3 regions of the Gordonia sp. NPDC003504 genome follow, and region 1 is predicted to be linked to each of the others. Evidence: riboswitches for the same ligand, from Rfam matches in the RefSeq annotation. Region 1 holds a riboswitch; each other region holds the start of a gene.
The links. A riboswitch is a leader RNA that binds a small molecule or an ion and turns the genes downstream of it on or off. The one in region 1 is predicted to bind S-adenosylmethionine.
Positions count from the first base shown of each region.

Region 2: linked by a shared signal. The riboswitch ahead of ACWDPV_RS17725 (amino acid ABC transporter permease) and the one ahead of ACWDPV_RS02855 (aminotransferase class V-fold PLP-dependent enzyme) in region 1 are both predicted to bind S-adenosylmethionine.
Region 3: linked by a shared signal. The riboswitch ahead of ACWDPV_RS15355 (bifunctional o-acetylhomoserine/o-acetylserine sulfhydrylase) and the one ahead of ACWDPV_RS02855 (aminotransferase class V-fold PLP-dependent enzyme) in region 1 are both predicted to bind S-adenosylmethionine.

Region 1 covers NZ_JBSFPC010000001.1:647,316-650,585, forward strand. The annotation lists gene ACWDPV_RS02850 (hypothetical protein) at 1-303, opposite strand, end outside; gene ACWDPV_RS02855 (aminotransferase class V-fold PLP-dependent enzyme) at 300-1,619, opposite strand; SAM riboswitch class IV at 1,636-1,749, opposite strand; gene ACWDPV_RS02860 (isochorismate synthase) at 1,841-2,926, shown strand.
Region 2 covers NZ_JBSFPC010000010.1:32,702-35,971, reverse strand. The annotation lists gene ectA (diaminobutyrate acetyltransferase) at 1-217, opposite strand, end outside; gene rsmD (16S rRNA (guanine(966)-N(2))-methyltransferase RsmD) at 416-985, shown strand; gene coaD (pantetheine-phosphate adenylyltransferase) at 997-1,485, shown strand; SAM riboswitch class IV at 1,590-1,698, shown strand; gene ACWDPV_RS17725 (amino acid ABC transporter permease) at 1,745-2,803, shown strand; gene ACWDPV_RS17720 (amino acid ABC transporter ATP-binding protein) at 2,800-3,270, shown strand, end outside.
Region 3 covers NZ_JBSFPC010000007.1:272,789-276,058, reverse strand. The annotation lists gene ACWDPV_RS15360 (cutinase family protein) at 1-1,047, opposite strand, end outside; SAM riboswitch class IV at 1,251-1,368, shown strand; gene ACWDPV_RS15355 (bifunctional o-acetylhomoserine/o-acetylserine sulfhydrylase) at 1,431-2,759, shown strand; gene metX (homoserine O-acetyltransferase MetX) at 2,789-3,270, shown strand, end outside.

The sequences.
Region 1 (3,270 bases):
CAGCCCGCCGGGTGTGCCGATGTAGCGGACGGTACCGCCGTCGAGCTCGTCGGGGATACCCGCGACCGCCGCCCGTGCGGACGCGGCATTCGGGGCGATGGCCACCTCGACCTCCAGTGCCACACAGAAATTCGCGGTGTCCCGGGTGCCGGATCGCAGCACCGACCGCGCCCGCTGCGCGTCGCGAAGGGTCGGTCGACGCACCACGATCGGCACGTCGATGGCCGACACATCCCCGGCCAGTGCCACGCGCAGACCGGGGCGGCCGATGCTGATGCGGACGTCGGAGAGTTCGGCGGTCATGGCTGTGCCTTTCCGGGAGTAGTGCGGGTGAGTTCGGAGAGTGCGGTGACGAGCCGGTCGACGTCGGCGGAATCGGTACCGAGACCGAAGCTCGCGCGGACCGCGCCGTCGGTGTGTCCGAGTCGGGCCAGCAGCGGATGCGCGCAGAACTTGCCGTCGCGCACGCCGATTCCGTGATGATCGCTGAGGTACTCGGCGACGGCGCGCGGCGTGTGTCCGTCGACGGAGAAGCCGGCGATGCCGACGCGATCGAGGTCGTCGGAGAAGATCCGCAGCGGCGTCACGTCGGCGACGCCGGCCAGTCCGACGTCCAGACGGGCGCGCAGTTCCGCCTCATGCAGGCCGATCAGTTCGAATCCGAGATCGACGATGGCATCGCAGGCGGCGGCAATGGCGATCGCGCCCAACACATTCGGTGAGCCGGCCTCATGCCGCGCGGCACCCGAGTGCCAGGCGGTCGAGGCGCAGTTCTCGTCGGGTCCGTCGACGAGGCTCACCTGCGCCGACGCCCCGCCGCCGGCAAGGTACGGGTCGGCGGCGTCGAGCCAGTCGCTGCGACCGATGAGGACTCCGGATCCAAAGGGTGCGTAGAGCTTGTGGCCGGAAAAGACGAGGTAATCGATGCCGTGACTGACGATCGACACCGGTCGGTGTGCCACCAGTTGCGCGGCGTCGACGAGGATGCGGGCACCGTGGCGGTGGGCGATCGAGGCCAGCCGCGAGATGGGCAGCACCTCGCCGGTGACGTTGGATGCCGCGGTGACGGCGAGCAGGGCGGCCGGCGCCGCGGCGAGTTCGGCGTCGAGCGCGGCCAGGGTGTCCTCGAGGGTGTCGCACGCCGAGACGATGCGCGCGGTCCCGTTGTCACGGGACACCCACGGCAGCAGGTTCGCGTGGTGCTCGATGTCGAGAACGACGACGTCACCGGGGGTGCAGTGGGCGGCCAGGTTGATCGCGTCGGTGGTGTTGCGGGTGAAGACGACGGTGTCGTCGGTGCGGCCACGCACGAAACGTCGGACGGTGTCCCGGCACTGCTCGTAGCGGCGGGTGGTGACCTGCGACAGGTGGCCGGCGCCGCGGTGGACGCTGGCGTACTGACTCACCGACGCCGCGACGGCGTCGGCGACGGCGGTGAGGGCGGGCGCGCTGGCCGCGTAGTCGAAGTTGGCGTAGCGGATCTGATCACCGCTGGTCAGCGGGACGAGTTCGGCGGCACCGACGACCGAGGTCAGCGGTCCGATGGTCGACAGGTCGGCGGCATCGGACTGCACCGCGCAGTCGTTGCGGCAATCAGTGGTGGTGGCGACAGCAGTCATCGCAAAGGCTCCTTGGAATCCACGCTTGCCGTGCCCGGTCGGTACACGGCCAGGTCGTCACCCGGAGCACCCCACCGCGGAGGAGGGTTGCCGGCCAGCTAGCCGGGGCTTGTCGCTGGCACTCATGACCTGCACCAAGGGTGGCCTACGGCGCGCAAGGGTGTCAATTTTCACTCAGCGTGAGCGAAAGGCCGCGGCCCGTCGTCGCCTAAGTTGGTTGGGTGCCCGTCTCCGATACCCACGCCGCGTCACCGTTCGTCCTGTCGCGGCCGCACGGGACGGTGCGAGCGCGCGGCGTGCGGACGCGATTCGCCGACGCCGACGACGCCGCGACCCGGCTGCGCAGCGGCGCCGTCGATGCGGTCGTCGGGGCGGTGGCCTTCGATCCCTCGGCCCCGTCGGCGCTGTTCGAGCCGGTGACGCTGTCCCATGAACCGACTCCGCTCGCCGGGAGCCGACCACCGCGCCGGACGCTGATTTCGTCGGAGCAGATTCCCGATTCGGCCACCCATCGTGATCGGGTGCGTGCCGCGTTGTCGGCGATCGCCTCCGGCGCATTGGCGAAGGTCGTCCTCGCCAGAATGATTCGGGCTCAACTGGATTCGCCGGTCACGGTCGACGGGCTGCTGGCCGCACTCGCCGGCGGCAACAGCGAACACAACGCCTTTGCCGTCGACACCGGCACCTCGTGGCTGCTCGGCGCGAGCCCGGAACTGTTGCTGCGCAAGGACGGTCGCGAGGTGACGTGCCGGCCATACGCCGGTTCGGCGCCGCGCTCGGCCGATCCGGAGGCCGACCGGGAGTCCCGCGAGAAGCTCGCGGCGTCGGAGAAAGATCACCGCGAGCACGCGTTCGTCGTCGAGCACCTCCGGGATCGCCTGGCACCGTTGTGCCGCGAACTCGCGATCCCCGATGAGCCGCAGTTGTTGTCGACCGGCGAGATGTGGCATCTGGCGACCCCGATCCGGGCGATACTCGACGACGACGCCGTCGGCGCCCTGGATCTTGCGATCGCGCTGAGTCCGACACCGGCGGTCGGCGGCACACCGAGCGAGGTGGCCACGGAATTCATTCGCGCACACGAGGAACCGCGCGGGTTGTACGCCGGTGCGGTCGGGTGGGCCGACGCGGCCGGCAACGGCGAATGGATGGTGACCATCCGGTGCCTGGAACTCGAGCCCGACCTCCGTTCCTTCCGCAGCTGGGCGGGTGGCGGCATCGTCGCCGACTCCGACCCCGATGCCGAACTCGCCGAGACCACCGCGAAACTCCTAACGGTATTGCGGGCGTTGGGTATCGAGGACTGACTCGCCGCGTCGAGTGGGCGCCCTTTCCCGTCGAGTGGGCGCACTTTCCCGTCGAGTGGGTGCCCTTTCCCGTCGAGTGGGTGCCCTTTCCCGCCTTGCATCGCGAGTTCTCGGGACACCCCGACGCGGCAGGTGAACTCCCGATTGTCGAGGGCGCGCACCGAGTCGGCATCGATGACGCCGTACCCGTCGAGATAGCCGGGTTCGTCATCCTCAGCGTCGAGGGTGGATTGGTCGGCGACCACGAAGATCGATGCGCGGGCGGCGGCACAGGTAGCGGCGGTGGGGCGCGGTGTTCGGGACCAGTACACAAACAGCTTGCTGCGGATCGGGCTGGGCGGACC
Region 2 (3,270 bases), on a different contig from region 1:
CGGTGACGAATCCGACTGCGCGGCCGTCGACTTCGGCAACGATGGACGTCTCGGCGAAATCGGAGCACCACAGTACGTAGGCGTAACTCGAGTTGACGTCGAGGACGCGGGAATCGCGGGCGATTTCCCAGAGCCGGGTTCCGTCGGTCACCGTCGGAATGCGGTAGTCGAGAGTGAGTGTGTTGGATGGGGCCGTTCTTATGTGGGACGGGCTCATGACGGATCCGACGTTAACAATGTGTGTCGTCGGATTCACCCACCGACGGAAATCGGTCACGGAATGACCCACCAATTCCCAGTTCAGCGGGCACATGTGAGGCCAGTCACATCGGGGGATCTGCAGGGCGGCAGAGCGGGGTCGCACGGGCGCGCTGGGCTCCCCTTCGTCGGCGCGGCCCTGGGGCACAATGGCGGGGTGACCCGCATCATTGCCGGCCGGTTCGGTGGACGCCGACTCAAGGTCCCCGACGACGGCACCCGACCGACCTCGGACCGGGTGCGAGAAGCACTGTTCAGCATGCTCGCCGCCCGCATCGACCTCGACGGCGCCCACGTCCTCGATCTGTACGCCGGATCGGGTGCCCTCGGCATCGAGGCCCTGTCGAGGGGTGCAGCGACGGCGACCTTCGTCGATGCACGCCGCAAGGCGAGCGGTGTCATCACGGCGAACGTCGCGGCGCTGGGCCTCGCCCCCGATGCGCAGGTCGTCACCTCGTCGGTGTCGACCTTCCTGGCCGGCTCGCCCTCACAGCCGTTCGATCTCGTCTTCAGCGACCCGCCGTATGCCATCGACCCGGCTGAGATCGAGGACGACCTCGCGCGACTCGGTGAGCGGTGGGTGTCCGCCGATGCATTGATCATTCTCGAACGTGCCCGGCGGACGTCGGTGAGCTGGCCGGAGGACCTCGAGGTGATCCTGACGAAGATGTACGGGGACACCGCCGTCGACGTGGGCATGCGACGGTGGGCCGCAGGGGACGGGTAGGTTCAACGGTCATGACCAGTGCGGTGATCCCCGGCTCCTTCGATCCCTTCACACGTGGGCACCGTTATGTGGTGGAGCGCGCCGCGAGGTGTTTCGACGAACTCGTCGTCACCGTCGTGGTGAATCCGAACAAACGGGGACTGTTCACCGTCGACGAGCGCCTCGAACTCATCGCCGAGGACTGTGCCGATCTGCCCAATGTGCGGGTGGACCGGTGGACCGGCTTGCTGGTGGACTACCTGCGGGAGAACTCGATCCATTCGATCGTGAAGGGTCTGCGGTCGGCGGTCGACTTCGATTACGAACTGCCGATGGCCCAGATGAACCGCGACCTGGCCGACGTCGAGACGATCTTTCTGCTGACCGATCCGCGCTACGCGCATGTGTCGAGTTCGTTGGTGAAAGAGGTCGCGAAACTGGGCGGTGACGTCTCGCCGTTCCTGTCGGCCCATATCCATCAGCGTCTCCTCGCCGAGATCGCGGGCGAGCGGCGGGTCTGATCGGCCGCTCGTTCGGCACGAGATCTTCACCTCTGCACAGAGAAAAACTCTCGCGGGTGCAAACCCGACATCGAAACATCCTCGCGCAGTAGCGTTCTGACCACGGTGATGAGCGTCAGCGTCAAGCCCTGGCTTGCTGGCCGGCAACCCTCGCGTCGCGGTGGGGTGCTCCAGGTGACAACCGGATCGGTATCGGACCGATAAGCGCGATGGCCACCGTGTGGCCGGAAGAGGTTGTATTGATGTTGCTGGATGTGTCATGCCGTTCGACGTCGTTGTCGACGAGACCACAGGGTTCGGCGGGCCGGAGATGACGGCATCTCGGGGCCGCGATGCGGGCTCGGTGGCGCTGACGGAATCGCCGCAGGCCCGCGATGATCACCCGACCGTGCCGGTCGATGTACCCGCGCCGCCGTCGCGTGATCCGGTGATACCGCTGCGTCATCCGGGGCGGTGGATGCTCACGGCAGTGGTCGCCGTGATCGCCGCGCAGATCGTCCACGGGCTGATCACCAACCCGTTCTTCCAGTGGGATCGCTTCGCGTACTGGTTCTTTCGTCCGGTCGTGATCGAGGGACTCTGGGTAACCCTCGAGGTGGCGGCCTACAGTGCGGTTCTCGGGTTGCTCGGGGGTATCGTCCTGGCCCTCATGCGCCTGTCGCGGAGTCCCGTTCTGGCAGCGGTCAGTTGGATCTACGTGTGGGTGTTCCGATCCATTCCGCTGATCGTGCTGCTGCTGATCTTGTACAACTTCGGTGCGCTGTATGAGTCGCTGAGTCTGGGAATTCCGTTCGGGCCCGGGTTCTTTCACTTCTCCGAGGCCGATCTGGCGACTCCGCTGATCATCGCGATCGTCGGGATCAGCCTGCACGAATCGGCCTTCGCCGCCGAGATCGTGCGGGGCGGAGTGCTGTCGGTGGACGCCGGCCAGCACGACGCTGCCGCGGCACTGGGATTGCCGCGCCACTATCACTTTCTCCGCATCACCCTTCCTCAGGCGTTGCGCACCATCGTCCCGTCCTATGTGAACCTCCTGATCGGTCTGATCAAGGCGACGTCGCTGGTCTATTACGTGTCGCTGCTGGATCTGTTCGGGGTCGTCTCCACCCAGAGTTCCACTTACTCCGGCGACGTGGTGCCGCTGCTCCTCGTCGCGACAGTCTGGTACATCGTCCTGACCAGCATCGTGTCGGTCGCACAGTTCTATGTCGAGCGATACTTCGCGCGTGGTGCGGTTCGGACCCTACCGCCGACACCGCTGCAGCGACTGCGGATGACCGCGGCGACACTCAGCCGGCAATCGAGGTGGACATCATGAACGCGGCATCGGGAGTCGGCATCGACGCCGCGGACCTGGCTGGCGTCACCGGCGCCGGTGCTCGGGTCGAGGTGCGCAACGCCCATCGCTGGTACGGAAACCTCCATGTTCTGAAGGGAATCGATCTCACGGTCGAACCCGGTCGGGTCGCGGCGATCCTCGGCCCGTCCGGGTCGGGAAAGTCCACCTTGCTGCGTACGATCAATCATCTCGACCGCCTCGACGCCGGACATGTGAGCATCGGGGGAGAGTTGATCGGCGTGCGCCGCGTCGGGGGTGGGCGTCTCAAGGAGCTGCCGGAGCGGGTCATCCTGCGTCAGCGACGTGACGTCGGCTTCGTCTTCCAGAACTTCAACCTCTTCGCCAATCTCACCGCCCTGGACAACGTTGCTGCGGCGCCCACGGCGAGCGGAGTGTTGTCGCGTGCCGCAGCGGTGGCGCGGGCCCGTGACCTCCTCGACCGAGTC
Region 3 (3,270 bases), on a different contig from region 1:
GGCGCCGTAACCCAGCTCCGGCAGCGGTGGCAGCCAGTCCATCACCCAGCGGATCGGGACCTGGAAGTCGGACAGGGTGATGCCGATGATGTCCGGGAACCGGAACCGGTACGGCAGCAGATCGGGCACCGACCAGTCGAGGCCCAGCGCGTCGACGAGGTTCTGCACGATGATGGCCGACGATGACGGCGACGAGATGGTGCACGTCTGCACATTCTCGAGGGTGCCGGTCTGCGTGCACGTCATCTCACCGTCGACCGGCCCCAAATCCCAGATCACGTAGTCGCCGGGGTATTGATACATGTGATACGGGTACTGATTGTGTTTGACCCAGTACCCGAAGAAGTCGTCGACGACGCCGATCGGGTCGTGCAGCACATCCGGTAGGTCGCAGATCGGATCGCCCTCGATGCAGTAGGTGGTCACCGGCAGGCCGCCGTAATCGGTGCCGCTACGCGGACCCGACATGGTCAGGCCGGGGATGACCCCGACGAGGGCCGATTCGATGCCCTGCCCCCACAGGGTTCCCACCATCCGGGGATCGGAGTAGAGCTCACCGGTGACCCTGCTCGAATCGATGACGGTACCGTCCTCGAGCGGGCGGTTCTGTCCGATGTCGGTGAGGACGTCGCCGGCGATTCGCGCGCCCTGGGAGTATCCGACGATCGCGACCTTCTTGGTTCCATCCGCATCGCATGCCTGCTGGTAATCGGCCACCGCCCGCTCGAGGTTCGCCGCACCCTCGGCCTCGCTGGCGTTGTAGCCGACCGAACCGAGGGGCCAGATGGTCGCCGAATACGGCACCTGAACGATCTCGTAACCTTGGGCTCCGTACCGCTGGTTGATGCCGAGCAGGTAGCTGTCGGGGTTCCACGTCCCGCCGACGACAAACACCGCACCGGGACCGGTGCACGTGTACGGACTGTCATCGGCGAGCGCCACCCCACGCCCCAGAAATGTCGCCGTCACCAGCGATGCCGCCACCGCGCCCACGCCGACCGTGAGAGCTGCGAGTCGAATGCGACGTCGGTCCCCGAACCCTGCCATAGCGTGCAGCGTAGGCCGATGTCCAGTAGTGGATATCGAAAACCGGCCTCACGATCCACAATTCCTCCGGCCGGAGGACACCACCGCGCTCTCGAGCGCACCGCGCGGTGCCGTTTCGATGGCCACTGCGCCCGCCACCGTTCCAACCATCGTGAGCAGGAGGGTTATCAGCCCGGCGTGGCCGTGCTATATCCTTGTCGCCAGGTCATGAGCATCAGCGACAAGCCCCGGCTTGCTGATCGGCAACCCTCCAACCGCGGTGGGGTGCTCCGGGTGATGACCGGGTTGTGGGACGCAGTGCGTCCCCGGCAAGCGCGGGTCCGAAGGTCGGACCCCATCAGGGTTCCAGTAACCCTGCCGACCGTAGAAAGTGATCTATTTCCATGTCTGACGCAGCCAACGACGGCACCGTGAATCCTGTGGACACCTGGAGCTTCGAGACCAAACAGATCCATGCGGGTCAGAGCGCCGACGCCACCACCAACGCTCGCGCGCTGCCGATCTACCAGACCACGTCGTACACCTTCAACGACACCACCCACGCCGCCAACCTGTTCGGGCTGGCCGAGCCGGGCAACATCTACACCCGCATCATGAACCCGACCCAGGACGTCGTCGAGCAGCGCCTGGCCGCTCTCGAGGGCGGTGTCGCCGCACTTCTCGTCGCGTCGGGGCAGGCCGCCGAGACCTACGCCATCCTCAACATCGTCGAGAACGGCGGGCACGTGGTGTCGAGCCCGCGGCTCTACGGCGGCACCTTCAACCTCTTCCACTACACGCTGCCCAAGCTCGGCGTCGAGGTCTCCTTCGTCGAGGACCCGGAAGACCTCGAGTCGTGGCAGGCCGCCGTGCGGCCCAACACCCGGGCCTTCTACGGCGAGTCGATCTCGAACCCGAACAACGAGATCCTGGACATCGCAGGCATTTCCGAGGTCGCGCACCGCAACGGTGTGCCGCTGATCGTCGACAACACCGTCGCCACCCCGTACCTGCTCAACCCGCTGGCGCACGGCGCCGACATCGTCGTGCACTCGGCGACGAAGTACATCGGTGGACACGGCACCGCGATCGGCGGCGTGATCATCGACGGCGGTACCTTCGACTGGCGGGTGCAGCGTGACGGGGTCGACCTGTTCCCCGGCTTCACCACCCCCGACCCGAGCTACCACGGCGCGGTGTTCGCCGATCTCGGCGCGCCCGCCTACGCCCTCAAGGCCCGCGTGCAGTTGCTGCGTGACACCGGTGCGGCGATCTCGCCGTTCAACGCCTTCCTGCTCGCCCAGGGCCTGGAAACCCTGAGCCTGCGCATCGAACGGCACGTCGCCAACGCACAGCGCGTCGCCGAGTTCCTCAACGACCATCCGCAGGTCTCCTCGGTCGCCTACGCCGGCCTGTCGTCGTCGCCGTGGTACGCGCGCGGACAGCAACTGGCACCCAAGGGCCAGGGCGCGATCATCGGCTTCGAGATCGTCGGCGGTGTCGACGCGGGCAAGCGTTTCGTGGAGGCCCTGACGCTGCACAGCCACGTCGCCAACATCGGTGATGTGCGTTCGCTGGTCATCCATCCCGCCTCGACCACCCACAGTCAGCTCACCCCCGAGGAGCAGCTGGCCGCGGGTGTGACCCCCGGTCTGGTCCGCCTGGCCGTCGGCATCGAGGGCATCGACGACATCCTGGCCGACCTCGCCCAGGGTTTCGCCGCCGCACAGTAATTCGGACTCGAGACAGGAGCACACACCCCGTGTCGGTGAGCATCGACCCCCAGGCCTCCGCGGCGCATCAACCCGAGTGGGAGCAGGTCCCCGACGGGCAGATGGTCCGCATGCGGGTGGGGTCGTTGGCTCTGGACAACGGGGAGGTGCTCGACGACGTCACCCTGGCGTTCCAGCGCTGGGGGACGTTGTCACCCGAACGCGACAATGTGGTCCTCACCCTGCATGCGCTGACCGGTGATTCCCATGTCACCGGACCCGCGACCGACGAGCAGCCCTCCCCCGGATGGTGGGACGGCCTGATCGGTCCGGGTGCGGCGATCGACACCGACGAATGGTGTGTGATCTCGGCGAACGTGCTCGGCGGGTGCCGCGGTTCGACCGGTCCGTCCTCGCCGGATCCCCAAGGGCGGCCATGGGGTTCACGCTTCCCGCAGATCACCGTGCTCGATCAGGTGCGGGCCGAGGCCACCCTCCTCGAGGCGCTCGACATCCGCAGCATCGGTGCGGT